DNA from 3 places in the Scandinavium lactucae genome. Region 3 is predicted to be linked to each of the others. Evidence: predicted binding sites of a transcription regulator. Region 3 holds the regulator's gene; each other region holds the start of a gene.
The links. The regulator PurR, encoded in region 3, represses purine synthesis genes. The targets are predictions, from matches to a motif close to CANGCAAACGTTTGCNTG.
Positions count from the first base shown of each region.

Region 1: the regulator PurR is predicted to act here: its motif matches at 6,400-6,417, upstream of guaD (guanine deaminase).
Region 2: the regulator PurR is predicted to act here: its motif matches at 4,730-4,747, upstream of cvpA (colicin V production protein).

Region 1 covers NZ_JAWXRD010000040.1:150,117-160,182, reverse strand. Annotated here, with positions in the region: gene dcp (peptidyl-dipeptidase Dcp) at 1-315, opposite strand, end outside; gene xdhC (xanthine dehydrogenase accessory protein XdhC) at 312-1,124, opposite strand; gene xdhB (xanthine dehydrogenase molybdopterin binding subunit) at 1,108-3,474, opposite strand; gene xdhA (xanthine dehydrogenase small subunit) at 3,464-4,882, opposite strand; gene guaD (guanine deaminase) at 4,879-6,207, opposite strand; gene ydfG (bifunctional NADP-dependent 3-hydroxy acid dehydrogenase/3-hydroxypropionate dehydrogenase YdfG) at 6,614-7,366, shown strand; gene SIK69_RS18425 (GntR family transcriptional regulator) at 7,457-8,143, shown strand; gene SIK69_RS18420 (mannitol dehydrogenase family protein) at 8,240-9,703, opposite strand; gene SIK69_RS18415 (MFS transporter) at 9,859-10,066, opposite strand, start outside.
Region 2 covers NZ_JAWXRD010000030.1:247,313-257,378, reverse strand. Annotated here, with positions in the region: gene truA (tRNA pseudouridine(38-40) synthase TruA) at 1-765, shown strand, start outside; gene SIK69_RS13250 (DedA family protein) at 792-1,451, shown strand; gene accD (acetyl-CoA carboxylase, carboxyltransferase subunit beta) at 1,628-2,542, shown strand; gene folC (bifunctional tetrahydrofolate synthase/dihydrofolate synthase) at 2,613-3,881, shown strand; gene dedD (cell division protein DedD) at 3,871-4,581, shown strand; gene cvpA (colicin V production protein) at 4,803-5,291, shown strand; gene purF (amidophosphoribosyltransferase) at 5,325-6,842, shown strand; gene SIK69_RS13220 (UbiX family flavin prenyltransferase) at 6,940-7,509, shown strand; gene argT (lysine/arginine/ornithine ABC transporter substrate-binding protein ArgT) at 7,808-8,590, shown strand; gene hisJ (histidine ABC transporter substrate-binding protein HisJ) at 8,845-9,627, shown strand; gene SIK69_RS13205 (histidine ABC transporter permease HisQ) at 9,696-10,066, shown strand, end outside.
Region 3 covers NZ_JAWXRD010000040.1:28-10,093, reverse strand. Annotated here, with positions in the region: gene SIK69_RS17690 (C40 family peptidase) at 1-275, shown strand, start outside; gene sodB (superoxide dismutase [Fe]) at 398-979, shown strand; gene SIK69_RS17680 (MFS transporter) at 1,021-2,187, opposite strand; gene cydH (cytochrome bd-I oxidase subunit CydH) at 2,364-2,453, opposite strand; gene purR (HTH-type transcriptional repressor PurR) at 2,747-3,772, shown strand; gene punR (DNA-binding transcriptional activator PunR) at 3,791-4,702, opposite strand; gene punC (purine nucleoside transporter PunC) at 4,810-6,012, shown strand; gene cfa (cyclopropane fatty acyl phospholipid synthase) at 6,313-7,461, shown strand; gene SIK69_RS17650 (riboflavin synthase subunit alpha) at 7,493-8,134, opposite strand; gene mdtK (MdtK family multidrug efflux MATE transporter) at 8,364-9,737, shown strand; tRNA gene SIK69_RS17640 (tRNA-Val) at 9,878-9,954, shown strand; tRNA gene SIK69_RS17635 (tRNA-Val) at 9,957-10,033, shown strand.

The DNA.
Region 1 (10,066 bases), 150 kb from region 3:
ATCGTTCGCCAGTCCGGCCAGCTCAGCGGAAAACTGTTCATCGAGTTGCTGAAGCGTGTCGTTGGTATGCGCGTTAGTCATGGCGTAAAACACCGAAGTGACGCGCTCCAGCAGTTCGCCGCTTTTTTCCAGCGCCACAAAGACGTTATCAAAGGTCGCAGGCTGCGTATTCCCGGCGATGGCGGCCACTTCTTCCCGCTTAATGCGCAGACCTTCGTCAAACGCAGGCCGGTAATGGCGATCCTCAATCAGGTCAAAACGCGGGGCCTGATACGGCAGCAGGCTGACGGTTAGAAATGGATTCTCATTGCTCATTTTTTACTCCTGAAAGCGGGACTCTCCTTAGAGTAGGCAACCCCTTGATAAACCGCAATGATTTCCCCAGCCACCGCCACGGCGATTTCTGCGGGCAGCTTGCCTTTGACGTCTGGCAGGCCAATCGGGCAGCGCATCGTCTCGCGTTTTTCTCGGTCGATTCCTTTGCCCTCCAGCAGATAATCAAAGCGTTGGCGCTTAGTCCGGGAACCAATCACCCCCAAATAGAGATAGTCCCCGCGCTTTAACACCGTTTCTGCCAGGGCCAGATCCAACGGGTGATGATGGGTCATCACCACGAACAAACTGTTCTCCGGGGCATGACGGGCCACGTCGCACGGGTCGTCAGTATGAATGCAGCGCACGCCCGCCGGGATGACGCCAAATTGCGCCTCACGTTCATCCACCCAGTTCACCCGGCACGGCAACGTGGCGAGAATAGCTACCAGCGCCTGACCCACATGCCCGGCACCAAACAGATAGATTTCCGGCTGCGGCAAGCCCCAGGGTTCAAACAGCACCTGAGTCATCCCGCCACAGCACTGCCCGGTGCGCGCCCCAAGAGCGAAGGTTTCATGGCGCGGCGTTTCCTGTCCGCCGATCAGCATCTCCCGGGCAATCGCCATGCACTGAAATTCCAGATTGCCACCGCCGATGGTCAGCCAGTTTTCATCCAGACTCACCACCATTTTAGTGCCCGCCCCGCGCGGCACCGAGCCTTTATCCTGCAATAGCGTCAGGATAATCGCCGGAACCCGCCGGTCACGCAGGCGCAGCAGCACATCGAGCCATTCATCCGCTTTTTGCATCCCACGCCTCCCGTTGGCTGACCCCGGCCAGTACGCGCTCCGGTGTGGCTGGCGCGTCCAAATGAGGATGCTGGCGATAATCCCCCACCGCCGCGACCGCGTCCTGCAACGCGCACCACACTGAAATCCCGAGCATAAACGGTGGTTCGCCGACCGCTTTCGATCGATAGACCGTCTCCGCGCTATTGCCGTGCGCCTCCAGCAACGAGACGTTAAGCACCTCCGGCATATCGGTAATCGCCGGAATTTTGTAACTCATTGGGCCATCGGTCAGCAGTCGCCCGTTGTCGTCCCACTTCAACTCTTCGGTGGTCAGCCATCCCACGCCCTGCATGAAGCCGCCCTCAATCTGGCCGATATCCAGTGCCGGGTTCAGTGAGTGCCCAACGTCGTGCAGAATATCAGTACGCAGCAGGCGGTATTCACCGGTCAGCGTATCGACGATGACTTCAGAACAGGCCGCGCCCCACGCGAAGTAGTAGAACGGTTCGCCCCGCCCGCTCTGGCGGTCGTAGTGAATCCCCGGCACTTTATAAAATCCGGTTGCCGACAGCGGAACCTGATTCAGCCACGCCAGATTTGCCACCTGGGCAAAGCTGAAATAGTTGTCTTTAACCTGCACCACGCCATTTGAGAAGCGCACCTTCTCAGCCTCGCACTCATGCAGCGTACACAGCATCTCAACCAGGCGCTGGCGCAGCGTCTGGGCGGCAATCTCCGCCGCTTTGCCGTTAAGATCAGCGCCGGACGAGGCCGCCGTGGGCGAGGTATTCGGCACTTTACCGGTGCTGGTCGCCGTCACCTGAATGGTATCGAGCGGGATCTGCAGCACGTCGGCGACAATCTGCGCCACTTTGGTGTTCAGCCCCTGGCCCATTTCTGTGCCGCCGTGATTAAGCTGCACCGTGCCATCGGTGTAAATCAGGATCAGCGCCCCGGCCTGATTGAGAAAACTGGACGTGAAGGAGATGCCGAACTTCACTGGTGTCAGCGCCAGGCCACGTTTCAGCACCGGGCTTCGCGCATTAAAGGCTGCGATATCCGTCCGCCGCTGGCGATAGCATGCGGATTCGGCCAGTTGTCCGGTCACCTCCTGTGCCAAATTCTGTTTTACCGGCTGGTGATAATGGGTCACGTCCCGCCCCGGGCCGCCATAGAAATTTAGCTGACGCACCCGGAGCGGATCGCGTCCGAGATGGCGGGCGATAGCATCCATAATTTGTTCAATCGCCACCATGCCCTGCGGCCCACCGAACCCCCTAAACGCGGTGTTTGAGGCCAGGTTCGTCCGGCAGCGATAACCCGTCACCCGGGCATCGCCGAGGTAATAGGCGTTATCGGCGTGGAACATTGCCCGGTCACAGATAGAGCCGGATAAATCCAGTGAATAGCCGCAGTTCGCTGCCAAATCGATGACGATGCCGTGGAGAACACCTTCGTCGGTGAAACCCACGTCGTAGCGCACAAAAAACGGGTGGCGTTTACCGGTTACCCGCATATCGTCCCGGCGCGAAAGCCGTAGCTTCGCCGGGCGTCCGGTGAGGCGAGCCACCAGCGCGGCATGGCAGGCGATGCCCGCCGCCTGGGTTTCTTTCCCGCCGAAGCCGCCGCCCATGCGACGTACATCGACGGTGACCTTGCTTTGCATCACGCCCAGCACCGAGGCCACCAATTTTTGCACTTCGGTCGGATGCTGGGTTGAAGACCAAATCTGCATCGCGCCGTCCTCCCCCGGCAGCGCCATCGCCACCTGACCTTCGAGATAAAAATGCTCCTGACCGCCAATGTGAAACTGACCCTGCAAACGCTGAGGCGCGGAGGCAAGCGCCGCATCGGCGTCGCCGCGCTGCTGGACGTGCGGTTGTTCAACGAAATGGCCTTTGGCCAGCGCCCGCTCGACATCGAGCACCGCCTCCAGCGGCGCAATCTCAATTTTTGCGGCTAAGGCTCCGGCGCGCGCGGCGGCGGGAGACTCGGCGGCAATCATCAGCACCACCTGCCCGTGATACTCGACGATCTCTTTGGCAAATAGCGGATCGCCGGGTGCCAACGGGCCGATATCCAGCTCACCGGGCACGTCATGCCAACTCAGGACGCGCACCACGCCGGGTACGTTGAAGCAGGCAGCGGTATCGATATGGAGAATGCGTCCATGGGCGCAATCGCTCAGGACCGGACACAGATGTAGCATCCCGGCCAGCGGAGTTTTATCGTCGATATATTCCGCCGCGCCGCTGACGTGGCGCTCAGCGCTGTCGTGGGGCCGGGAGTGACCCGCCCGACCCTGCAACTGCTGTAAGAACTGCGCTTTCAGCGCCGCTTCGGAAAACAGGGGCGGTTTAGCGGACATAGTCTGTGACCTCCACGGCGTGGTCAGATGTCATGTGCAGGAAATAGCGTTTGAGGAGATTCTGCGCCACCTGCAAACGGTATTCCGCACTGGCACGAACGTCGCTGAGCGGGAAGAATTCCTGCGCCAGCGCCGCACAGGCGGCTTTCAGGGTCGCGTTATCGATAGGTTTGCCCAGTAGCCCCGCCTCGAGGCTGAACGCTCTGGCAGGCGTGGCCGCCATACCGCCGAAGGCAATACGCGCGTAGGAAATCACGCCGTGTATCACTTGCAGATTAATCGCCGCAAAGACCGCTGAAATATCGTCCTCCCGCCGTTTAGAGACTTTCCACAGACGAAGATTATGTGACAACGTCACGTCATCAAGCACAATATGCGAGATAAACTCCCCTGGGTTAAGCACTGTCTGTCGATAGCCGGTGAAGAATTCAGCCAGCGCCACTTCCCGGGTTTGCTTGCCACAGCGCAATCGCAGGCGAGCATCCAGCGCCAGCAACGCCGGGGCACAGTCACCGACTGGCGAGGCGTGGGCGATATTGCCCCCGATCGTGCCCTGGTTACGAACTTGCTGGGACGCAAAACGATGAAGCATCTCGCTGAAGGCCGGGATCACCATTTTCAGCTGCTGCTGGAGCGTGTCCAGGCTGGTCATGGCCCCGATAATCAACTGATTGCCCTCGCGTGTTACCCCGTGAAGCTCCGTCACCCGCGCCAGTGAAATCAGCCGGTTATGAGAATGATGGGCCTGGGTGACTAGCAGATTGAGATCGGTGCCGCCCGCCAGCAGGCGTGCCTGCGGGTAGCGTAAATACGTGTCTGCCAGTGTCTCCAGTGAGTCCGGCCTTAGCAGAGCGTCGTCAGACGTCACGCCCAGGGCCAGAAGCTGTTTCATCGTTTGGGCTTCTGACGCCGTGAATTTATCGCTACAGGGCATGTTGAGGATCTGTTTTGCCGTTTCGATAATCGGTCGATAACCGGTGCAGCGGCACAGATTGCCGCCGAGATGATGCGTGACGGACGTAGTGTCTGCTGCCACGCCGCTTTTGTGCATCGCGAAGGCCGACATTACGATGCCGGGCGTACAGAATCCGCACTGCGAGGCGTGTCCACAGGCCAGCGTGTGTTGCAGCGGATGCAGTTCACCGCCGTCAGCCAGATCTTCCACCGTCAGCAACTGTTTCCCGGCCAACTGACCGACTAACAGTAAACAGGCGTTGGCGCTTTGGTAGCGCATTTTGCCCTCCTCGACGCTGCCGATCACCACGGTACAAGCCCCGCAGTCACCGGAGGCGCAACCCTCTTTGGTGCCACAGCGCATTCGGTCGGTACGCAACCAGTTCAGCACCGTCAGGTTAGGATCAATGTTGTCGATCGTCATTGTCTGCTGATTGAGTAAGAACTGAGTCATGCCGCCACCTCCAGGGCATCGCGTCGCCAGGCGCATGCGCCGTTGATCCACGTCTGGTCGATATTCCGGTCGTCACCAAGGGTCATCAGCATAAACAGGCGTTCGTAGATATCGTTGCAGCGGGCGCTGCGCAGCTGTTGCAGCGGGGTCACCGCCGGGTCGAGCACCACGAAATCGGCTTCTTTACCGACCGCGAAGTTGCCAATTTTTTCATCCAGACACAGCGCCCGCGCGCCGCCCAGGGTGGCGTGATAGAACGCTTCACTGGCGCACAGACGGTAACTTTGCAACTGGCCGATTTTGTAGGCTTCGCCGAGGGTGCGTAACATGCTGAAGGTGGTGCCTGCCCCAACATCGGTGCCGATGCCCATTTTGACCTGCTTCTGCCAGCAGGTTTGCAGCCGGAACAGACCACTGCCAAGGAACAGATTGGAGGTCGGGCAAAACGCCACCGCCGAATCGCTGTGATGCAGACAATCCCACTCGGCCTCCTGCAAATGAATGGCGTGCGCGAACACGCTGCGTTTCCCGGTCAGACCGTAATGGTGATACACATCGAGATAGTTTTCGTGCTCCGGCCACAGGCTTTTGACCCATTCGATTTCCTGTGTATTTTCGCTGAGATGGGTGTGTAGCCAGGTGTCAGGAAATTCTTCTCGCAGGCGCTGCACCGCTTCCAGTAAGGCGGGAGACGATGTCGGCGCAAAGCGCGGTGTGATGGCATAGCCCAGCCGCTGACGGTTATGCCAGCGCAGGATCAGCTCCCGGGTCTGCTGGTAGCTCTGCTCGGCGGTTTCGGTCAGGTAGTCCGGCGCATTACGATCCATCATCACCTTCCCGGCAATCAGACGCATATTTTGCTGTGCGGCAGCGGCGAACAGCGCGTCAACGGATTCCGGATGCACGGTGCCAAACACCAGCGCGGTGGTGGTGCCGTTTGAGAGTAGCTGGTTCAGGAAGAACGTCGACATCTGCGCCGCGTGCCCGGCGTTGCCATACTGACTTTCCACCGGGAAAGTGTAGGTGGTCAGCCATTCAAGCAGTTGCTCGCCAAACGCGCCGATCATTTCGGTTTGCGGATAATGCAGATGGGTATCGACGAAGCCCGGCACGATTAACTTGCCGCGTAAATCGACCCACCCGTCGGGTTGCGTCAGCAGCGGCTGCCCTTCTTCCCAGCGCATTAACGCCGTCACCCGTCCGTCGGCGATAAACAACAGACCGTCCTCAAGGAAGCGCGCCTGTCGGGCAATGTCTTGCGGGCTTTCTGCCACAGCAGCGATATCAAAAAAGCTTCCGCGCACCGCACAGTGATATTCCACCATCTCTGACCTCTTTTTAATCTCTTTCCCCGCTGCGTGCCGGGCAACTATTTGCAGGTGTATTGTCAGAGTAGATTGCAAAGAGAGTGCCAGCTTTTAAATTTAACATTAACGTTGTATTTCAATGCGTTAAATATTATTCATGCTCTTGCGCAACAAAATGAATAATATTCACCCCGCAACCGATTGCTTATTTCGGCAAACGGTTGCATTGCATATATGAACATCTTTATTAGGTCGCGCAGGCAGATTCGGTCATTTTTTATTGCACAGCGATGGCGCATTTGCACCGCTACCGCGCACGCCGAACGGGCGAAATGCGGTGATAACGGGCAGTAACTTCCGTTACCGCAGAATAACCGTGCGTGCTATGGTAGTAAGACAGTTAAAGCATTGAGGAACAGCAAGAATGATCGTACTTGTTACCGGCGCGACCGCCGGGTTCGGGGAAAGCATCACCCGCCGTTTTATCGCCAATGGCCATAAAGTTATCGCCACTGGCCGTCGTCACGAACGCCTGCAGGAGCTGAAAGAAGAGCTCGGCGACAACCTGCTGACCGCGCAGCTCGACGTGCGTAACCGCGCCGCCATTGAAGAGATGATCGCCCACCTCCCTGCCGACTGGCGCAATATTGATATTCTGGTTAATAACGCCGGGCTGGCGCTGGGAATGGAACCGGCGCATCAAGCCAACGTCGATGACTGGGAAACGATGATCGACACCAACAATAAAGGCCTGATCTACATGACCCGTGCGGTGCTGCCGGGCATGGTGGAACGTAATCGTGGTCATATCATCAACATCGGCTCAACCGCCGGAAAGTGGCCTTATGCGGGCGGCAACGTCTACGGCGCAACCAAAGCCTTCGTGCGCCAGTTCAGCCTCAACCTGCGTACCGATTTGCACGGCACCGCCGTTCGCGTGACCGATATCGAGCCAGGCCTGGTGGGCGGGACTGAGTTTTCCAACGTGCGCTTCAAAGGCGACGATGCGAAAGCTGAAAAAGCCTATGAAAATGCCAATGCGCTGTCGGCGGAAGACGTGACCGAAGCGGTTTGGTGGGTGGCGACGCTGCCAAAACACGTCAACATCAATACCCTTGAGATGATGCCAGTCAGCCAGACCTACGCCGGGCTGAGCGTTCACCGCCAGGGCTCGTGATAATAAACCCGCCCGGTCAGCAGGCCGGGCTGGGCGTAGCGCTAAAATCCGCGTAAAATAACGCACTTACCCCGCAATGAAGAAAGAGCCATGGCCGCAGAATCGCAACTCAATCCGACCCAGCCCGTGAACCAGCAAATTTACCGTATTTTGCGCCGGGATATCGTGCATTGCCTGATAGCCCCGGGGACGCCGCTGTCCGAGAAAGAGGTTTCGGTTCGGTTTGACGTGTCGCGCCAGCCGGTACGGGAAGCCTTTATTAAGCTCGCTGAAAATGGACTGATTCAGATCCGACCGCAGCGCGGCAGCTATGTGAATAAGATTTCCCTGTCACAGGTGCGTAACGGCTGCTTCGTGCGCCAGGCAATTGAATGTGCGGTGGTGCGCCGGGCCGCTGCGATGATTACCGATGCCCAGTGTTACCAGCTGGAGCAGAATCTGCATCAGCAACGCATTGCCATCGACCGCCAGCAGTTGGCCGACTTCTTTCAACTCGACGATGAATTCCACCAGTTATTGTCGCAAATCGCCGATTGCCAACTGGCGTGGGAAACGATTGAAAACATCAAAGCGGCCATTGACCGGGTGCGCTACATGAGCCTCGATCACATCTCCTCCCCGGAGATGCTGTTGCGTCAGCATCAGGATATTTTTAGCGCGCTGGAAAAACGTGACGTCGACGCCGTGGATAAAGCGATGACCGTTCATCTGCAGGAAATCAGTGAATCGGTGCTGCTCATTCGCCAGGAAAACCGCGACTGGTTTAGCGAAGACTAATTAAGTTGGTTTTGTCGATAACCCAGGACTGGCAAGCACCGCGCCACAGGCAAAAGAGAGATGAAGATGCCGCCCCGTATGAGGCGGCATTTTTTATTACAGTTTTGCTGCGAAGGCCGCCACGGTGGCTTTGGTCCCTTTCTCCAGCAGTGACAAATAGGCATGCGTTACCTGGGTCACAAACCGACTTTCCTGCGGCAGTTCGTTGCCGAAAATCGCCTCGATCCCCAGCAGCGCGTTAACCCGCGCTTCGCCCTGGGCGCTGTTCTGCACCACGGCCTGAAGAGTGCTCAGCAGCGGATCGCACACTTCAATCGCATTGCCCTGCTCGTCGATGCCATCAACGTAACGCATCCAGCCTGCCACGCCCAGCGCCAGCAGCGAGAAGTCGCTGTTTTTCGCCAGATGCCAGCGCACGGAGTCCAGCATACGCTGAGGCAACTTCTGGCTGCCGTCCATCGCGATTTGCCAGGTTCGGTGACGCAGCGCCGGGTTGCTGTAGCGCTCGATCAGCAGGTCGGCGTAGCGTCCGAGATCTACGCCCTGTACTTTCAGGGTCGGGGCCTGCTCTTTCAGCATCAGCGCATGGGCAGCACGACGGTAGTTGTCGTCTGCCATACACTCATTGATGTGCTGATAACCCGCCAGATAGCCGAGATAGGCAAGGAACGAGTGGCTGCCGTTGAGCATACGCAACTTCATTTCTTCAAACGGAATAACGTCGGACACCAGTTCGGCTCCGGCTTTATCCCACTGCGGACGACCGGCGACAAAGTTATCTTCGATAACCCACTGACGGAACGGTTCACAAGCCACGCCCGCTGGATCGCGCACGCCGGTGATGGCTTCGATTTTATCCAGCGTTTCCGGGGTGACGGCGGGGACGATACGGTCAACCATGGTGGACGGGAAAGTGACGTTCTGCTCAATCCACTCAGCCAGGTCGCTGTCCAGCGCCCGGGCATAGGCCCGCACCACGTTACCCAGCACGTGGCCGTTTTCCGGCATGTTATCGCAGGACATTACGCTGAATGCCGGGAGGCCCGCCGCTTTACGACGCGCCAGGACTTCCACCACCACGCCAGGCGCGGAGGTCGGCTGATGCGGGTTTTGCAGGTCGGCAGCGATCAGCGAGTTTCCGAGGTTGAGTTCCCCGGTGGCCGGTGAGTGGCAGTAGCCTTTCTCGGTAATGGTCAGCGATACAATCGCCACCTGCGGCTCGCACATTTTCGCCAGCACGGTCTCCAGGCCATCAACCTGCGCGTGCAGCGCGTCTTTGACCACCCCGACCACGCGTGCGGTCCAGGCATCGGCAGACATTTCCGCCACGGTATACAGGTTATCCTGGCGTTTGAGATCAGCAATTTGCTGCTCACCGCCAATCAGATTCACTTCGGTGTAGCCCCAGTCGCTGTTGTGCTCCTGTGCCAGGATATCGGTGTAGACAGCCTGGTGTGCGCGGTGAAACGCGCCAAAGCCAAGATGCACAATGCGGGAAACGAGTTTGGTGCGGTCGTAAGCGGGTACGGTCGCCTTAGCGGTTAAAAGCGTGTTTTGCATTTTATGACTCACTGTTGAGGACGCTCATTGCCATACTAGAATAGCCCGGTGAGCGCCCCGAACTTTGATTTGCATTAATTTCTGTGCAAGTGGTATGACATGAAATGAAAGTTGTGTGACAGCCTTATCAGACTCTGGCTGCCACACGGTTGCCTTTAGCTATATTGCCCCAGCCGTGAATCAGCGGTAGCCGCTGCGCGTTCGGCGGCATCCTGCGGCAAACTCAGGTCGCGGTCGCAGACTTCTGGCATTAATATCGCCGACACCAGGCCAATCACCGAATAGCAGATAACCATCGCCACCATCGGCCACCAGCTGCCGGTTACGTTGCAGAAGATGCCTGCCAGCAAGGGACCAAAGCCC
Region 2 (10,066 bases), on a different contig from region 3:
GAGTACGACGGCAGCAAATACTACGGCTGGCAACGGCAGAATGAAGTGCGCAGCGTGCAGGAAAAGCTGGAAAAGGCGCTGTCGCAGGTAGCGAACGAGCCGATTCACGTCTACTGCGCCGGGCGTACCGACGCAGGCGTACACGGCACCGGCCAGGTGGTGCATTTTGAAACGCGTGCGTTGCGCAAAGACGCGGCGTGGACGCTCGGCGTAAATGCGAATTTACCTGGAGACATCGCGGTGCGTTGGGTGAAAGCTGTGCCGGACGATTTCCACGCGCGTTTCAGTGCCACCGCGCGTCGTTATCGTTACGTGATTTACAATCATCGTCTTCGTCCGGCGGTCTTAAACCAGGGCGTAACCCATTGTCACCAGGCGCTTGATGCAGAACGTATGCAGCGTGCGGCGCAGTGCCTGCTCGGTGAGAATGACTTTACCTCGTTTCGTGCGGTGCAGTGCCAGTCGCGCACGCCGTGGCGAAACGTGATGCACATTAACGTCGAACGTTACGGTGCCTATGTGGTGGTGGATATCAAAGCCAATGCTTTTGTTCATCATATGGTGCGGAATATTGTGGGCAGCCTGATGGAAGTAGGTGCCGGAAACCAGCCGGAGAGCTGGATTGCAGAGCTACTGGCAGCGAAGGACAGAACGCTGGCGGCAGCGACGGCAAAAGCGGAAGGGTTGTATCTGGTCTCTGTGGATTATCCGGACAGGTTCAACCTTCCCAAGCCGCCTATGGGTCCGCTGTTTCTGGCGGACTGAATGCAGTCACTTAAGGTTAAGTCACTATGGATCTGATTCGCTTTCTGATTGATTTTATTTTGCATATTGATGTGCATCTGGCTGAGCTGGTCGCCCAGTACGGTGTCTGGGTTTACGCAATACTGTTCCTGATCCTGTTCTGTGAGACAGGGTTGGTCGTGACGCCGTTCCTGCCCGGTGATTCGCTGCTGTTTGTTGCCGGGGCATTGTCTGCGCTGCCGACTAACGACCTGAACGTCCATCTGATGGTGGTGCTGATGGTCATCGCGGCAATTGTCGGTGATGCATTGAACTACACTATCGGGCGGGTATTTGGCGAACGGCTATTTAGCAATCCGAACTCGAAAATCTTCCGTCGTAGCTATCTGGATAAAACGCACCAGTTCTATGAAAAGCACGGCGGTAAAACCATTATCCTCGCGCGCTTTGTGCCGATCGTCAGAACCTTCGCACCGTTCGTGGCGGGCATGGGGCACATGTCCTATCGTCATTTCGCGGCCTATAACGTGATTGGCGCGCTGCTGTGGGTGCTGCTGTTTACCTACGCGGGTTACCTGTTCGGCGACCTGCCGATTGTGCAGGAAAACCTGAAACTGCTGATCGTGGCGATCATCGTGCTGTCGGTTCTGCCGGGCGTTATCGAGATAATCCGCCATAAGCGCGCCGCAGCAAAGCAGGCAAAATAAGCAAAAGCCCTGAGAATGGCGTAAAGTGGCACCGGTTCGACCACTTTTTTATCCCATGTTCAGGGCTCTTATGTTTTAATGTGCAACATTTCATGGTCTGTAAGCCCTTAAAATGGCATTATTCGCCGCTTACAGCAAAAACTGGCATCGACCAGGTTCAGGCAGAAAGGTTATCAATGAGCTGGATTGAACGAATTAAAAGCAACATAGCCCCCACCCGCAAGGCGAGTATTCCGGAAGGGGTATGGACCAAGTGTGACAGCTGCGGACAGGTTCTCTATCGCGCCGAGCTGGAGCGTAACCTGGAGGTTTGCCCGAAGTGCGATCACCACATGCGTATGTCAGCGCGTAACCGCCTGCATAGCCTGATGGATGAAGGTACGCTGGTGGAACTGGGTAGCGAGCTTGAGCCGAAAGATCTGCTGAAGTTCCGTGACTCCAAGAAATACAAAGATCGCCTGGCCTCTGCTCAGAAAGAAACGGGCGAGAAAGACGCGCTGGTCGTAATGAAAGGCACTCTGTTTGGCGCGCCGATCGTGGCCGCTGCGTTTGAGTTCTCCTTCATGGGTGGCTCAATGGGTTCTGTAGTTGGCGCTCGCTTTGTCCGTGCCGTTGAATACGCACTGGAAAATAACTGCCCAATGGTGTGCTTCTCCGCCTCCGGCGGCGCACGTATGCAGGAAGCGCTGATGTCGCTGATGCAGATGGCGAAAACCTCTGCGGCGCTGGCGAAAATGCAGGAACGCGGTCTGCCGTACATTTCTGTCCTGACTGACCCAACCATGGGTGGCGTTTCCGCAAGCTTCGCCATGCTGGGCGATCTCAATATCGCTGAGCCGAAAGCGCTGATCGGTTTTGCCGGTCCACGCGTTATCGAGCAGACCGTGCGAGAAAAACTGCCGCCGGGCTTCCAGCGCAGTGAGTTCCTGATCGAGAAAGGCGCGATCGACATGATCGTCCGTCGTCCGGAAATGCGCTTTAAGCTTGCCAGCATTCTGGCGAAGCTGATGAATCTCCCGGCACCAAACCCGGATGCACCACGTGAAGCCGTGGTGGTACCGCCGGTACCGGATCAGGAACCAGAGGCCTGATAATGCAAAGGGCAGGGCCAGACGGCGCTGCCCTTTTTGCTTGTGCTAACCGTTAACTATCGCGGGTATCATGGAAAAAGAACTCACTCCTCTCGCCACGTCGCCCCTTGCTGCGTGGCTTTCTTATCTGGAACACCTGCACAGTAAAACCATCGATTTGGGGCTGGCTCGCGTAAGCGAGGTCGCCGCGCGGATGGGCGTCCTGAAACCGGCTCCGTTCGTGTTTACCGTGGCGGGAACCAATGGCAAAGGCACCACCTGCCGAACCCTCGAATCGGTGCTGATAGCCGCAGGTTTTAAGGTCGGTGTTTACAGCTCCCCGCACCTGGTCCGTTACACTGAGCGCGTACGTGTGCAGGGGGGGGAGCTGGCTGAAACGGCTCACACCGCCTCGTTTGCTGAAATCGAACAGGCCCGGGGCGAGATTTCCCTGACCTATTTCGAATTCGGTACGCTGTCTGCATTATGGCTGTTTAAGCAGGCGCAGCTCGACGTGGTTATCCTCGAAGTGGGGCTTGGCGGCCGTCTGGACGCGACGAACATCGTCGATGCGGACGTGGCGGTGGTGACCAGCATCGCGCTGGATCATACCGACTGGCTGGGGCCCGATCGCGAAAGCATTGGTCGCGAGAAAGCGGGCGTGTTTCGCGCTGGCAAACCGGCGGTGGTCGGTGAACCGGATATGCCGCAGACGATTGCTGAGGTCGCGCAAGAGAAGGGCGCAGTGCTGTTGCGTCGCGGTGTTGACTGGCAGTTCGACGTGAACGACAACGGCTGGCAGTTCCGCGATGCGCAGGGCGAGCTGACCCATCTGCCGCTGCCGCAGGTGCCACAGCCAAACGCGGCGACGGCGCTGGCCGCGTTGCGCGCCAGCGGGCTGGCTATCAGCGAGCAGGCTCTGCGCGACGGCATTGCCAATGCGATGCTGCCGGGGCGTTTCCAGGTGGTGAGCGACCAGCCACGGCTGATCCTTGATGTGGCACACAACCCCCATGCGGCGGCTTATCTGGCGGAACGTCTGAAAATACAGCCTACAACCGGGCGCACGCTGGCAGTGATTGGTATGCTTCATGATAAGGATATTGCTGGCACCCTGGCTTGTTTATCAGATGTGGTCGATAGCTGGTATTGCGCCCCGCTGGAAGGCCCCCGTGGCGCGACGGCGGAACAGCTGGTGGAACATTTGCGCGACGGCGCAGTCTATGCCACTGTAGCGCAGGCGTGGCACGCCGCGATGGCTGATGCCCGCTCACAAGATACGGTGCTGGTGTGTGGTTCGTTCCACACGGTAGCCCATGTAATGGAAGAGATGGACGCGGGGAGAACCGGTGGCGAGTAAGTTTCAGAATCGTTTAGTCGGAACCATTGCGCTGGTGGCATTAGGAGTCATTGTGCTTCCGGGGCTGCTGGATGGTCAGAAAAAGCATTACCAGGACGAGTTTGCCGCTATTCCGCTGGTGCCAAAACCGGGCGATAAGGATGAGCCGGATATGCTGCCTGCGGTGACGCAGGCACTGCCTTCCCAGCCGCCAGAAGGTGCAGCGGAAGAGGTCAGGGCGGGTGATGCGGCTGCGCCGTCGCTGGATGCGTCGCGTTATGCGGCGAACAGCGGCGCGAATGGGATAGATGATGTCCCGCCGCCGGTGCAGCCGAAGCCAAAACCGGTAGCGCCGAAACCGCAGGTACAGACGCAGACCAAACCACCGCGGGATAACACCAGCGCGCAGCTGGCCGCCGCGTCTGAAGCGCCGCCAGCGCAACAGAAACCGGTAGCCGACGATAAACCGGTGCCAACCGGCAAAGCGTATGTTGTGCAACTGGGTGCGTTGAAGAACGCCGACAAGGTCAATGAAATTGTTAGCAAACTGCGCGGCGCGGGATACCGGGTATTTACCGCCCCTTCCACACCGGTACAGGGTAAAATCACCCGTATCCTGGTGGGGCCAGACGCCTCGAAAGACAAGATGAAAGGTTCGCTTGGCGAGCTGAAACAGTTGTCTGGTCTTAATGGCGTGGTGATGGGCTATAGCCCTAACTAGCATTTTAAATACCCGACGCAACGTCGGGTAGAGAACCGAATCGATGAGAATCGACATGGGCTGAAAAGTGCCCTCAGAGGCCAAAAGTCCACCCGGCGTTGAGCATTTTTTCAGCGCCATTTTTATTTGGGCGGGGAAAGGAAATCCCTACGCAAACGTTTTCTTTTTCTGTTAGAATGCGCCCCGAACTGGACGACAGGGCGTAAAATCGTGGGACAACTATGGTCTGGATTGATTACGCCATTATTGCGGTGATTGGTTTTTCTTGTTTGGTAAGCCTCATCCGCGGCTTTGTTCGTGAAGCATTGTCACTGGTAACGTGGGGTTGTGCTTTCTTTGTTGCCAGTCATTACTACACTTATCTGTCTGTCTGGTTTACGGGCTTTGAAGACGAACTGGTTCGAAACGGGATAGCTATCGCGCTGTTGTTTGTCGCGACGCTAATCGTCGGTGCTATCGTTAACTATGTTATCGGTACGCTGGTTGAAAAGACGGGCCTGTCGGGTACCGACAGGGTGCTTGGGATCTGTTTTGGTGCGCTGCGTGGAGTGCTTATCGTTGCCGCCATACTGTTCTTCCTCGATACCTTCACCGGCTTTTCGAAAAGCGATGACTGGCAAAAGTCACAGCTTATCCCGCAGTTCAGCGTCGTCATCCGGATGTTTTTTGACTATCTGCAAAGCTCGTCAAGTTTCTTGCCCAAAGCATAAGCTTTGGGGAGTTCTGAACGAGGAAAATGACGTATGTGCGGTATTGTCGGTATCGCCGGTGTTATGCCGGTAAACCAGTCGATTTATGACGCGTTAACGGTGCTTCAGCACCGTGGGCAGGATGCCGCGGGCATCATCACCATTGATGCAAACAACTGCTTCCGTTTGCGTAAAGCCAACGGCCTGGTGAGCGATGTGTTTGGCGCTGTGCATATGCAGCGTCTGCAGGGCAATATGGGTATCGGCCACGTCCGCTACCCTACTGCTGGCAGCTCCAGCGCGTCCGAGGCGCAGCCTTTCTACGTTAACTCACCTTATGGCATCACCCTTGCGCACAACGGCAATTTGACTAACGCCCATGAGCTGCGCAAGAAGCTGTTTGAAGAGAAGCGCCGCCATATCAACACCACCTCCGATTCTGAAATCCTGCTCAACATCTTTGCCAGCGAGCTGGACAACTTCCGCCATTATCCGCTGGAAGCTGACAATATCTTTGCCGCCATTGCTGCCACTAATCGCCTGATCCGCGGGGCGTATGCCTGTGTGGCGATGATTATCGGTCACGGCATGGTGGCCTTCCGTGACCCGAATGGCATTCGTCCACTGGTACTCGGTAAGCGTGACATCGGCGATGGGCGCACCGAATACATGGTGGCTTCTGAAAGCGTGGCGCTTGATACGTTGGGCTTTGAATTCCTGCGTGACGTAGCACCTGGTGAAGCGATTTACATCACCGAAAAAGGCCAGCTGTTTACCCGTCAGTGTGCTGACAACCCGGTGAGCAATCCGTGCCTGTTCGAATATGTTTACTTTGCGCGCCCGGACTCGTTTATCGATAAAATTTCGGTTTACAGCGCACGTGTGAACATGGGCACCAAACTCGGCGAGAAAATTGCCCGCGAATGGGAAGACCTGGACATCGACGTGGTTATCCCGATCCCGGAAACCTCCTGCGATATCGCGCTGGAAATCGCCCGTATTCTCGACAAGCCGTATCGTCAGGGCTTTGTGAAGAACCGCTACGTTGGCCGCACCTTCATCATGCCGGGCCAGCAGCTGCGCCGTAAATCGGTGCGCCGTAAGCTGAACGCCAACCGCGCTGAGTTCCGTGATAAAAACGTGCTGCTGGTAGATGACTCCATCGTGCGCGGCACGACATCAGAGCAGATTATCGAGATGGCCCGTGAAGCCGGGGCGAAGAAAGTGTACCTGGCGTCGGCTGCACCGGAAATTCGTTTCCCGAACGTCTACGGGATCGATATGCCAAGCGCGACCGAGCTTATCGCTCACGGTCGTGAAGTGGATGAGATCCGCCAGATAATCGGTGCCGACGGGCTTATCTTCCAGGATCTTAACGATCTTATCGATGCGGTCCGCGCCGAGAACCCGGATATTCAGCAGTTTGAATGCTCTGTCTTTAACGGGGTGTACGTCACCAAAGACGTTAACCAGCAGTACCTCGATTATCTCGACACCCTGCGTAACGACGACAGCAAAGCGCTGGCGCGTCAGAACGAAGTTGAAAACCTCGAGATGCACAACGAAGGTTAAGCGTCTTCACGCCCTCTCGCTGCGAGAGGGCGTCTTTCCTTGCAACTCCCTCTGAAATACGGCAAAGTCAGCCCCAGTACGATGACAGGGCACAATCATGAAACGACTCATTGTTGGAATTTCCGGTGCCAGCGGCGCTATCTATGGCGTACGGCTGTTGCAGGTGCTGCGTGACGTCGGCGGCGTGGAAACCCATCTGGTCATGAGCCAGGCAGCGCGTCAAACGCTGGCCCTCGAAACGGACCTTTCTTTACGTGATGTGCAGGCGTTGGCCGATGTGGTCCACGACGCGCGCGATATCGCCGCCAATATTTCCTCAGGCTCGTTTAAAACGGCGGGGATGGCCATTCTGCCGTGCTCAATCAAAACGCTCTCCGGCATTGTCCACAGCTATACCGATGGCCTGCTGACCCGGGCGGCTGACGTGGTGTTAAAAGAGCGCCGCCCGCTGGTGTTATGCGTACGTGAAACGCCACTGCATCTGGGTCATTTGCGTCTGATGACGCAGGCGGCAGAAATTGGCGCGATTATCATGCCACCGGTTCCGGCCTTTTATCACCGGCCACAAACGCTGGATGATGTGATTAATCAGACCGTTAATCGCGTCCTCGACCAGTTCGATATCACGTTGCCCGAAGACCTGTTTACCCGCTGGCAGGGCGCGTAATCGACGCACTAAGATAGTGCATCTTTTTGGTGCGTGTACGTCTGCCAGGCGATTTTGCAATCGCGATCAAATCCTCAACATTTAATCTCCTTTTTCGCCGTTTAGCGCTGCGGTTTATCCGTTAGAGCTGTTATCTTTCATTCCTGAGACAACTCTGCAACTATTCATTAACACATTTAACGCTGTTTTTTCGAGCAGTCGTTAAGGTGGCATAAAACGTGCAGAGCTGGACAGCAACACCACACAACACGCTAGATTACATAACACGCAACTGCATCACGACACTTAAGGGTAATGTATGAAGAAGACGGTTCTGGCTCTCTCTTTAATGCTGGGGATAAGCAGTGCTTCCAGCGTATTTGCCGCGCTGCCGCAGACTGTTCGTATCGGTACTGACGCCACTTACGCGCCGTTCTCCTCCAAGGATGCGAAAGGGGATTTCGTTGGCTTTGATATCGATTTGGGTAACGAAATGTGCAAGCGCATGCAGGTGAAATGTACCTGGGTGGGCACCGATTTCGACTCTCTGATCCCGTCCCTGAAGGCGAAGAAAATTGACGCCATCATCTCCTCACTGTCGATCACTGAAAAACGCCAACAGGAAATCGGATTCTCCGCCAAGCTGTATGCGGCAGATTCCCGCCTGATCGCCGGCAAAGGCTCACCGATTGTCCCGACTCTGGAATCGCTGAAAGGTAAACACGTGGGCGTGCTGCAGGGGTCGACTCAGGAAGCCTATGCCAACGACAACTGGCGTACCAAAGGCATCGACGTGGTGGCCTATCAGAACCAGGATCTTATCTATTCTGACCTCTCAGCCGGACGTCTTGATGCGGCATTCCAGGATGAAGTCGCGGCCAGCGAAGGTTTCCTGAAACAGCCAGCAGGGAAAGAGTTCGCCTTTGCGGGCCCGTCTGTCAAAGACAAGAAATACTTCGGTGACGGCACCGGCGTGGGCTTGCGTAAAGACGATACCGAGTTGAAAGCGGCCTTCGACAAAGCTTTCGACTCACTGCGTAAAGACGGCACCTACGACAAGATGGCGAAGAAGTATTTCGACTTTAACGTCTACGGTGACTAAGACTGTACGGGCCCGGGAAACCGGGCCTTTCGGGCTGAGCAGTTATCTATACATGTGTGGCATTACGCGATAATGCTTTTTGCTGGTGCAATGGTTGCACCGTTATGGTGCGCAACTGAATAGTTAAGCATTATTGATGCAAAAAAGTGCGTATTAACCGCGATAACCTTTTGCCTTATCCGCATAAAAGGTGGCACGATAACTGTTCTGATACTTCTGAATACCCGTTAAATGACAGTCTGTTGAGGATAGTTATGAAAAAAGTGGCGTTGTCTCTTTCTCTTGCGTTGGTACTTTCCAGCGTTTCTACGGTTTTCGCAGCCATTCCGCAGAAAGTACGTATTGGCACAGATCCGACTTATGCTCCCTTCGAATCCAAGAATGCGCAGGGGGAATTGATTGGTTTTGACATCGATCTCGCAAAAGAGCTGTGTAAGCGTATTAAAGCGCAATGTACCTTTGTCGAGAACCCGCTGGATGCGCTGATCCCATCGCTACAGGCGAAAAAAATCGACGCCATCATGTCCTCACTCTCCATTACGGAAAAACGCCAGCAGCAGATAGCGTTCACTGACAAACTCTATGCCGCAGATTCCCGCCTGGTGGTTAAAAAAGGCAGCCCGGTTACGCCAGACCTGAACACGCTCAAAGGCAAACGCGTGGGCGTGCTGCAGGGCACCACGCAGGAAACCTACGGCAATGAGCACTGGGCACCGAAAGGTATCGAAATCGTCTCCTATCAGGGCCAGGACAATATCTATTCTGACCTGACGGCAGGCCGTATCGATGCTGCATTCCAGGATGAAGTGGCGGCAAGCGAAGGTTTCCTCAAGCAGCCTATCGGCAAAGATTATCAGTTTGGTGGCCCATCCATTAAGGATGAAAAACTGTTCGGCGTAGGCACCGGTATGGGCCTGCGTAAAGAGGATAACGAACTGCGTGTTGCCCTGAATAAAGCCTTTGCTGAAATGCGTGCCGACGGCACCTACGACAAGCTGGCGAAGAAGTATTTCGACTTTAACGTATACGGCGAATAATTGCCGTTTACACTGGCCGGTTCCGTCGTTCCCGGGGCTGGCGGTGTTGGACAGACAGGACAGGCTCAATGCTGTACGGGTTTTCGCAAGTTATCTTTCAGGGCGCGCTGGTCACCCTTGAGCTGGCCCTCAGCTCCGTGGTGCTGGCGGTGCTTATCGGCCTGGCCGGTGCGGCGGGTAAACTCTCTGGCAATCGAGCCTTAGCGCTGATTTTTGAAGGTTACACCACGTTGATCCGTGGCGTGCCGGATCTGGTGCTGATGCTGCTGATTTTCTACGGTCTGCAAATTGCGCTCAACAGCATTACCGATGCTCTGGGGATGACGCAGTTTGATATCGACCCGATGATCGCCGGTATAATTACCCTCGGTTTTATCTATGGAGCTTACTTCACTGAGACCTTCCGCGGTGCTTTTATGGCCGTACCGAAAGGGCATAT
Region 3 (10,066 bases):
TGAAATTCCGTATTCCGCGCACCGCGAATGAAATGTACCATCTGCGCGATGCCCGTTCCGTTGACCGTGGCGAGTTGCAAAGTGGCGATCTGGTGTTCTTCCGCACCCGTGGCCGCGGCACTGCCGATCATGTTGGGGTATATGTCGGGAATGGAAAATTCATCCAGTCACCTCGCTCTGGTCGCGATATCCAGATTACCTCCCTGAGCGAAGATTACTGGGCAAACCATTATGTCGGTGCACGCCGCGTGATGACGTCGAAAACGATTCGCTAACCCCTCACCCTGCCGTGAAAGCGGCTGGGTAAGTTCCTCTTTAGCCACATCTTTTAATTTGCTACCCTATCCCTACTCAATACATGGCTATTGGGTATTAATAACAATAGGGAGAATAAGCAATGTCATTCGAATTACCTGCATTACCGTATGCAAAAGACGCCCTGGCACCACACATTTCCGCTGAAACGCTGGAATACCATTACGGCAAGCATCATCAGACCTACGTCACCAATCTCAACAATCTGATCAAAGGCACCGCTTTTGAAGGCAAAACCTTAGAAGAAATCGTGCGCACGTCCGAAGCGGGCGTGTTCAACAACGCCGCTCAGGTATGGAACCACACCTTCTACTGGCACTGCCTGGCACCGAACGCCGGTGGCGAACCAACCGGCGAGGTCGCGGCCGCCATTAACGCAAGTTTTGGTAGCTTTGCCGAATTCAAAGCGCAGTTCACCGATGCGGCGGTTAAAAACTTCGGCGCAGGCTGGACCTGGCTTGTGAAGAAAGCGGACGGCAAACTGGCTATCGTGTCCACGTCTAACGCGGGTACCCCGCTGACCACGGATGCGAAACCATTACTGACCGTAGACGTATGGGAACATGCGTATTACATCGACTACCGTAACGCCCGCCCGAACTACCTCGAGCATTTCTGGGCGCTGGTAAACTGGGAATTTGTTGCTAAGAATCTGGCAGCATAATTTCTGGCCCGGCGGATAGACCTCTCCCGCCGGGCATATTCTTAATGGCTTGAAAACGCTTCTTCCGGCTGACGACGACCACTAAACAGCACCACCAACAGGGCAATACCGGCAATAATCGCGCCCATCACCGGCACAAAGCTGTAGCCGAGGCCGCCGGAAATTACCGCCCCGCCCGCCGCCGCGCCCAGCGCATTCCCCAGATTGAACGCCCCGATATTCACCGATGACGACAGGCCTGGCGCTTCATGGGCCACGCGCATGACGCGCATTTGCAGCGGAGGCACCACCGCGAAGGTCGCGGCACCCCAGATAACCATACTCACGGCCGCACCAATTTCACTCTGCGCCAGCCATGGAATCGACACCATGATAACAATCAGTAGCAGCAGGAAGCCTTTCAGCGTGCCGGTCACCGAACGGTCGGCAAACTTGCCGCCCAGATAGTTACCGAGCGAGAAACCCACCCCAATCAATACCAGCATCGCGGTAATAAACTGCGGGGATGCCGACGTCAGGCTATGCAACACGGGCGAAATGTAGGTGTACAGGGTGAACATCGCGCCTGCACCGAGCACGGTGGTCAACAGGGCCGTCAGCACCTGTGGACGCATCAGCACCGACAGTTCCTGTTTCACATTCGGGCGTTCACCACTGCTCCCTTTTGGCAGAGAGAACCACAGACTGAGCATCGCCACCAGGCCCAGACCAGCCGTTGCGAGGAACGACATCCGCCAGCCGATGGTTTCACCGAGCCAGGTTGCCGCCGGAACCCCGCCGATGTTGGCGATAGTCAACCCCATAAACATGGTCGCCACGGCGCTAGCCTGTTTGTGTTTCGGCACAACGCTGGCGGCCACCACCGAGCCAAGCCCAAAGAATGCCCCGTGGTTTAAGCTGGTAATAATGCGTGACAGCAGCAGCGTGGTGTAATCCGGCGCGATAGCCGAGAGCACATTACCAAGAGTGAAAATCGCCATCAGGAAAATAAGCGCATTACGCCGTGCGCGATGAGAGAGCAGCAGCGTCATCAGCGGTGCCCCGGCCATCACCCCAATGGCATAAGCACTGATCAACATTCCCGCCACGGGAATAGAGACATCGACGCCTTTGGCAATCACCGGCAGCAGGCCCATCGGCGAAAACTCCGTGGTGCCGATGGCAAACGCCCCTATCGCTAAGGCCAGCAGGGGAAAATTGATTTTCATGGTACGACTCCAGTCAGCCATCCGCCGGGAAGGGGGATGGTGCAAAAACAGAAGTCAAAAGCATGACATCAATCACAAAAAAACAGAAGTAAACAAAATGGCAAAAGTTTTTTGCGAAATTGATAACAATCAGAAGGGAAATGAGAAGGAGGAAGAGATTTCTCCCTCCGGGTAAATCAGTGCAGTACGGCGGTCAGCCCGGCGGCCACGATCAGGGCCAGAGCAATTACGGTCGTCATTAAAGAGAACTTCAGGTCGGTACTCATCAATTTTTCTCCTTTTAATCCCCACAACAAAAGTGAGCCTGCTCATTTTTGCACAATCATACGCAAAAATCTCGCAGGTTTTCGGCGCATAACGATTTTTCTCTTTCCCTTTCCGTAAGAATCAGACAAAATTCCACGCTAATTTAAAAGCGTAGCAGCCATTGACCCCCTCCCGTCGTTCTGTGTCGTTTCCCGGCGTACCGCAATTCAAATGAATTGTATCCAGGGTGTGTAAAGGCAAACGTTTTCGTGTCGATAATCAGGCGTAAGGAAAGGGTCTGGAGTGAGAACGAATGGCAACAATTAAAGATGTAGCGAAACGCGCAAACGTTTCCACTACAACTGTATCACATGTAATTAACAAGACTCGCTTCGTGGCGGAAGATACCCGCAACGCGGTATGGGCAGCCATCAAAGAACTGCACTACTCGCCAAGCGCCGTGGCGCGCAGCCTGAAGGTCAATCACACCAAGACTATTGGCCTGCTGGCGACCAGCAGCGAAGCAGCCTACTTTGCCGAGATCATTGAAGCCGTTGAAAAAAGCTGCTTCGAAAAAGGCTATACCCTGATTCTGGGGAACGCCTGGAACAACCTCGAAAAGCAGCAGGCGTATCTGTCGATGATGGCGCAAAAGCGCGTCGATGGTCTGCTGGTGATGTGTTCGGAGTACCCGCAGGCGGTGCTCGACATGCTGGAAGAGTATCGCCACATCCCGATGGTGGTGATGGACTGGGGCGAATCGAAAGCCGATTTTACCGACTCCGTGATTGATAATGCTTTCCAGGGCGGCTATTTGGCCGGACGTTATCTGGTCGAACGTGGTCACCGTGAAATCGGAGCGATCCCAGGCCCAATGGAGCGTAACACCGGAGCGGGTCGTCTGGCGGGCTTTATGAAAGCGATGGAAGAAGCGCAGATTAACGTGCCTGAAAACTGGATCGTGCAGGGCGACTTCGAACCGGAATCCGGTTATCGCGCAATGCAGCAGATCCTTGCGCAACAGCCGCGCCCTACCGCCGTCTTCTGCGGCGGCGACATCATGGCGATGGGTGCCCTGTGTGCCGCTGACGAGATGGGTTTACGCGTGCCGCAAGATATTTCAGTGATCGGTTACGATAATGTGCGCAACGCCCGTTTCTTTACCCCGGCGCTGACCACCATTCACCAACCGAAAGATTCGCTGGGCGAAGCCGCTTTTGACATGCTGCTCGACAGGATCGTCAACAAGCGTGAAGAGTCGCAGTCGATTGAGGTGCATCCACGCCTGATCGAACGCCGCTCGGTAGCTGACGGTCCGTTCCGCGACTATCGCCGCTAATCACCTCTCAGGGGCCGGTTATTCCGGCTCCTGCAACCACTCTTTATTCAACGTTTCACTGTCCCCCAGATAGTCCAGCAGCCAGCTTAACGCCGGTGACATGTCATTTTGTTGCCAGGTCAGACAACACGCTGCATCCGGGAACGGATTTTCCAGCTCCAGCGCCACCCACTCCCCGCTGTCGATATACGGTCGGGCAAAGTGCGTAGGCACCATTCCGGCGCATAAACCGGCAGACAAACAGGTCGCGGACGACTCCCAGTCCGGCACGACAATCCGTTTCTGGTTATCCAGCAGCCAGGTGATGCGTTTTGGCAATGAGCGCGAGGTGTCTTCGCGCACCAATGATGGCCAGTTGCGCAACACGTCATCACTCAGCGGACCGCGCATTTGCGCCAGCGGATGTCGGCTGGAGACCACACAGTTCCAGCTCAGCATTCCCATATCGCGAAACGCGTAACGTCCTCCGACCGGAATGGCCTGCGTGGCACCAATCGCCAATTCGACACGGCCGTCAGATAACGCATCCCACACGCCGTTAAATACTTCCTGGAACACACACAGTTCGACATCCTGAAAGTGGCGATAAAAATCGACAATCATTTGCCGGGTGCGCTCCGGACGGACGATGTTATCCACCGCAATCGCCAGACTACCGCGCCAGCCATTGGCAATTTGCTGGCACTGCTGACGGGTGATCTGCATTTTTTTGATAACAGACCGTCCCTCCTTCAAAAACCACGCCCCGGCGGGCGTTAATTCGACGTCGCGATGCCGTCGTTCAAACAACGGAACCGCCAGCCACTCCTCCAGCTGACGAACGGTATAGCTGACCGCAGAAGGCACACGGTGCAACTCCTGCGCGGCGGAGGTAAAGCTGCCGTTACGCGCCACGGCGTCCACGACTTCAAGCGAATATTCTGACCACATAGGCTGCCTGCAAAAAATTTGATTCCACCAGACAAATATTAGCGTTTCACAAGCGAAGTTGCACTCCCTACACTCTGCTGCCATGTACACCTGCGACGAGAAATAGAATGAACAATATTCCTGGTAAAGGATTTTTATGCTGGCTAGCGGGCCTAAGCGTGCTCGGTTTTCTGGCGACCGACATGTATTTGCCCGCGTTTGCGGTAATTCAGAATGATTTACAGACCCCGGCGGCAGCGGTTAGCGCCAGCCTGAGCCTGTTCCTGGCCGGGTTTGCGTTTGCTCAGCTGCTGTGGGGACCGTTATCCGACCGATATGGTCGGAAACCTATTCTGCTGATCGGCCTGGCCATTTTTGCCATTGGCTGTATTGGCATGCTGTGGGTGCGTGATGCCACTACGCTGCTGGTGCTGCGCTTTATTCAGGCCTTCGGCGTGTGTGCCGCCGCCGTTACCTGGCAGGCAATGGTGACCGATTATTATCCGCCAGAGCGCACTAACCGCATTTTCGCGACGGTGATGCCGCTGGTCGGGCTTTCCCCTGCGCTGGCTCCGCTACTCGGAAGCTGGATCTTGCATCACTTCGAATGGCAGATGATTTTCGCCACTCTGTTTGCCATTACCCTGGTGCTGATGGTCCCGGCGCTGCGACTGAAAAAGCCGACGCAGAACGTGCCGCATAAAACAGAGAAAGCGCTGACCTTTATGACCCTGCTGCGCTCTCGCGATTATCGTGGCAACGTGCTGATTTATGCCGCCTGCTCTGCCAGCTTCTTTGCATGGCTGACCGGTTCACCGTTCATTCTTAGCGCTATGGGTTATGGCCCAACGGTGATTGGCCTGAGCTACGTGCCGCAAACCATCGCCTTCCTGGTCGGTGGCTACGGCTGTCGTGGCGCATTGCAGAAATGGAACGGTCAGCAGATGCTGCCGTGGCTGTTACTGGCCTTCGCGGTGAGCGTGGCGGGGACCTTTGCGGTAGGCCTGACCGCAGGCAGTTCTCTGACCGCCCTGCTGATCCCGTTCTGCCTGATGGCGATGGCCAACGGCGCGATTTACCCTATCGTGGTGGCTCAGGCGTTACGTCCGTTCCCACAGGCGACCGGACGTGCAGCCGCACTGCAAAACACCTTACAGCTCGGCCTGTGCTTCCTTGCAAGCCTGGTGGTCTCCACGCTGATTGCCACCCCGCTGCTGACTACCACCAGCGTGATGCTGTTCACCGTGGTCCTGGCGGGCTGGGGATATCGGATGCAATATGTTGCACAGCGTGATGAAAATGAAGGCACTGCACGTGAATCACACGCATAGTGTCGTTAGCAACTATGTAACAACTCAGTCATTAGTGTGCTAAGAATTTTTTATTGAATCACTCATTTTTGCGGCCTATACTGATTCTGCATCACATAATTACGATAAATATTAGCGATTAACGGGGGAACGGATCTCCCCCGTTTCCCCACGGATGGCCTTTCGGCAAGGGATATCTCCCTTCCTCTGTTCTACGTCGGATAGCAGACTCACGGCAACGTCCGTGAGAGTTCTCACATAACCAAAAAAGCGTCTACGCTGTTTTAAGGTTCTGATCACAAGCCGCGTGATGGAGAAGCTATGAGTTCATCGTGTATAGAAGAAGTAAGCGTGCCCAATGATGACTGGTATCGAATCGTCAACGAAATGTTGAGTCGGGCCGGTATCAGAATTAATGGTTCCGCTCCCTCAGACATCCGGGTTAACAACCCTCTTTTCTTTAAGCGCGTGCTACAGGAAGGGTCACTGGGATTAGGCGAGAGTTATATGGATGGCTGGTGGGAATGCGAACGGCTGGATCTGTTTTTTCAGCACGTTCTCCGCGCCGGACTTGAAAGCCAACTCCCCCGCCACCTCAAAGATACGCTGCGTGTCGCAGGCGCGCGTCTGCTCAATCTACAAAGTAAAAAACGTGCCTGGATAGTCGGTAAAGAACATTACGATTTGGGCAATGATTTGTTCAGTCGGATGCTCGATCCGTTCATGCAATATTCCTGCGCGTACTGGAAAGAGGCGCAAACTCTGGAACAGGCGCAAGAGGCCAAGCTGGATCTCATTTGCCAGAAACTACAATTGCAGCCTGGCATGCGAGTACTGGATATCGGCTGCGGCTGGGGCGGTCTGGCATATTATATGGCGAAAAACTACGGCGTCAGCGTGGTCGGGGTGACCATTTCTGCCGAACAGCAAAAAATGGCCCAGGCACGTTGTGAGGGGCTGGACGTGCAAATCCTGTTGCAGGACTATCGAGATTTGCAGGACCAGTTCGACCGCATCGTATCCGTTGGCATGTTTGAACACGTTGGGCCGAAAAATTACGCCACCTACTTTAACGTGGTGGATCGTAATCTGAAACCAGACGGCCTGTTCCTGCTGCACACCATTGGGTCAAAGAAAACGGATAATAATGTCGATCCGTGGATCAATAAATACATCTTCCCGAACGGCTGTCTACCCTCAGTTCGCCAGATTGCTATTGCCAGCGAGCCGCACTTTGTGATGGAAGACTGGCATAACTTCGGTGCTGATTACGACACCACACTGATGGCCTGGCATTCACGTTTTATAAATAGCTGGCCGGAAATTGCGGACAATTATTCAGAGCGTTTCAAAAGGATGTTCTCGTATTATCTGAATGCCTGCGCGGGGGCATTTCGCGCCCGTGATATTCAGCTTTGGCAGGTGGTTTTCACGCGCGGTGCCGAGGGGGGCTTACGCGTCGCACGTTAAAAAAACAAACCCCGGCAAGCCGGGGTTCTTTTTATTCGTCAGCGTTGAGCTGCTTTATCGCCGATTCTTTCGCGGCCAGCACACGCTCAACCGTGTCGACCACCGCCTGAGTTTGCGGATCAATCTCGATATTCACCTTCTCGCCTAATTTCTTCTTGCCAAGCGTGGTGCGCTGCAATGTTTCCGGAATCAGATGCACGCAGAAACGGGTGGGCGTCACTTCCCCTACCGTCAGGCTAATGCCATCAATGCCAATAAATCCTTTATACAGGATGTATTTCATGAGGGTCGAGTCCTGAACCTTAAACCATATCTGACGGTTATTTTCCGAGGTCAGGATTTTCGCTACGTCGGCAGTGGTCATGATATGGCCGGACATCAAATGGCCGCCAATTTCATCGTTAAATCGCGCCGCGCGTTCAACGTTCACCACATCACCTTCTTTGAGTTCGCCCAAATTGGTAATCCGCAGCGTCTCTTTCATCAGGTCAAAACTGATGTGACTGCCGTTAATTTCGGTTACCGTCAGGCAGCACCCGTTATGCGCAATGGACGCCCCGGTTTCAATTCCCTCGAGCATATGCTCAGGAATTTCAACCACATGGGTACGAAAGTTAGGTTTTTCGTCGATGGACACAATTTTAGCCGTGCCCTGAACGATTCCAGTAAACATGCCATTAACTCCTGTCTCTAAATCATCACCGTCTTTTATATCCCGAACAATAACAGTTGCGATCGTACCTTGCCAGTCAGGTAGTGCTCCCTGCCATTTTTTTGACTGGCTTAATACCCATTACTCGCTACAATATATTCGAAAATTCCTCTGCTCTTTCTTCTTGCTGCCCGTGTCGGCGGCTTTGTTAGTCTCTTCAACAATAACAATCAATAAAAGGTATTTACCCGTGCAAAAGTACGTTATTGAAGCGCGCCAGCTTCTCGCGCTGGCCATCCCGGTCATCATTGCGCAGGTGGCGCAGACCGCAATGGGCTTCGTCGACACGGTCATGGCGGGTGGCTACAGCGCCACTGATATGGCCGCCGTTGCCATCGGCACCTCTATCTGGCTCCCGGCCATTTTGTTTGGTCACGGCCTGCTGTTGGCTCTGACGCCGGTGATTGCCCAGTTGAACGGATCCGGACGTCGCGATCGCATCGGGCATCAGGTTCGCCAGGGATTCTGGCTCGCTGGATTTGTCTCAGTGCTGGTAATGGTCGTTCTGTGGAATGCCGGTTATATCATTCACGCGATGCATAATATCGACCCGGAACTGGCGGATAAAGCCGTCGGCTATTTACGTGCGTTGCTGTGGGGCGTGCCGGGCTATTTGTTCTTCCAGGTGTGCCGTAATCAGTGTGAAGGCCTGGCGAAAACCAAACCGGGCATGGTGATGGGGTTTATTGGTCTGCTGGTGAATATCCCGGTGAACTACATCTTCATCTACGGTCATTTTGGGATGCCGGAACTGGGCGGCGTTGGCTGCGGCGTGGCAACGGCTTCCGTCTATTGGGTGATGTTCTTTGCGATGGTCTCGTACGTAAAACGCGCGCGCTCGATGCGGGATATCCGCACTCACGAAGGCTTCGGCAAACCCGACTACGCGATTATGAAACGCCTGGTGCAGCTCGGCCTGCCGATTGCTCTGGCGCTGTTTTTCGAAGTGACGCTGTTCGCGGTTGTAGCGCTGCTGGTTTCCCCACTCGGGATTATTGACGTAGCCGGTCACCAGATTGCCCTCAACTTCAGTTCGCTGATGTTCGTATTGCCGATGTCACTGGCAGCGGCGGTAACTATCCGCGTCGGCTTCCGTCTGGGACAAGGTTCTACGCTGGAAGCGCAGACTGCCGCGCGTACCGGGTTAGGTGTTGGTGTGTGCATGGCGGTGATGACCGCGATATTCACCGTCTCTCTGCGGGAACATATCGCCCTGCTGTATAACGACAATCCTGAAGTCGTAACCCTGGCCTCACAGCTGATGCTGCTGGCGGCGGTGTATCAAATCTCCGACTCGATTCAGGTTATCGGCAGCGGCGTGCTGCGAGGTTATAAAGATACCCGCTCCATCTTCTTTATCACCTTCACCGCCTATTGGGTGCTCGGCCTGCCGAGCGGTTATGTGCTGGCGTTAACCGACATGGTAGTGCCGCGTATGGGCCCGGCGGGGTTCTGGATGGGCTTTATCATCGGTCTGACCTCTGCGGCGATCCTGATGATGCTGCGGATGCGTTTCCTGCAACGTCAGCCGTCAGCCATTATTCTGGCCCGCGCGGCACGTTAACCCCCCTAAACAGCCGCTTCACGGCGGCTGCTTTATCATCAGTTTGTGCAGTGTTTCCGCAATCGCGTGAAAACAGAAAGAAAAGTGGCAATTGCCTCTTGCCACTTCCCCTCCCTGCCGCTAATATTCGTCCCCGTTGTGCGTCCGTAGCTCAGTTGGTTAGAGCACCACCTTGACATGGTGGGGGTCGGTGGTTCGAGTCCACTCGGACGCACCAATGCGTTTATAGCTCAGTTGGTTAGAGCACCACCTTGACATGGTGGGGGTCGTTGGTTCGAGTCCAATTAAACGCACCATCCTTTTGTGCGTCCGTAGCTCAGTTGGTTAGA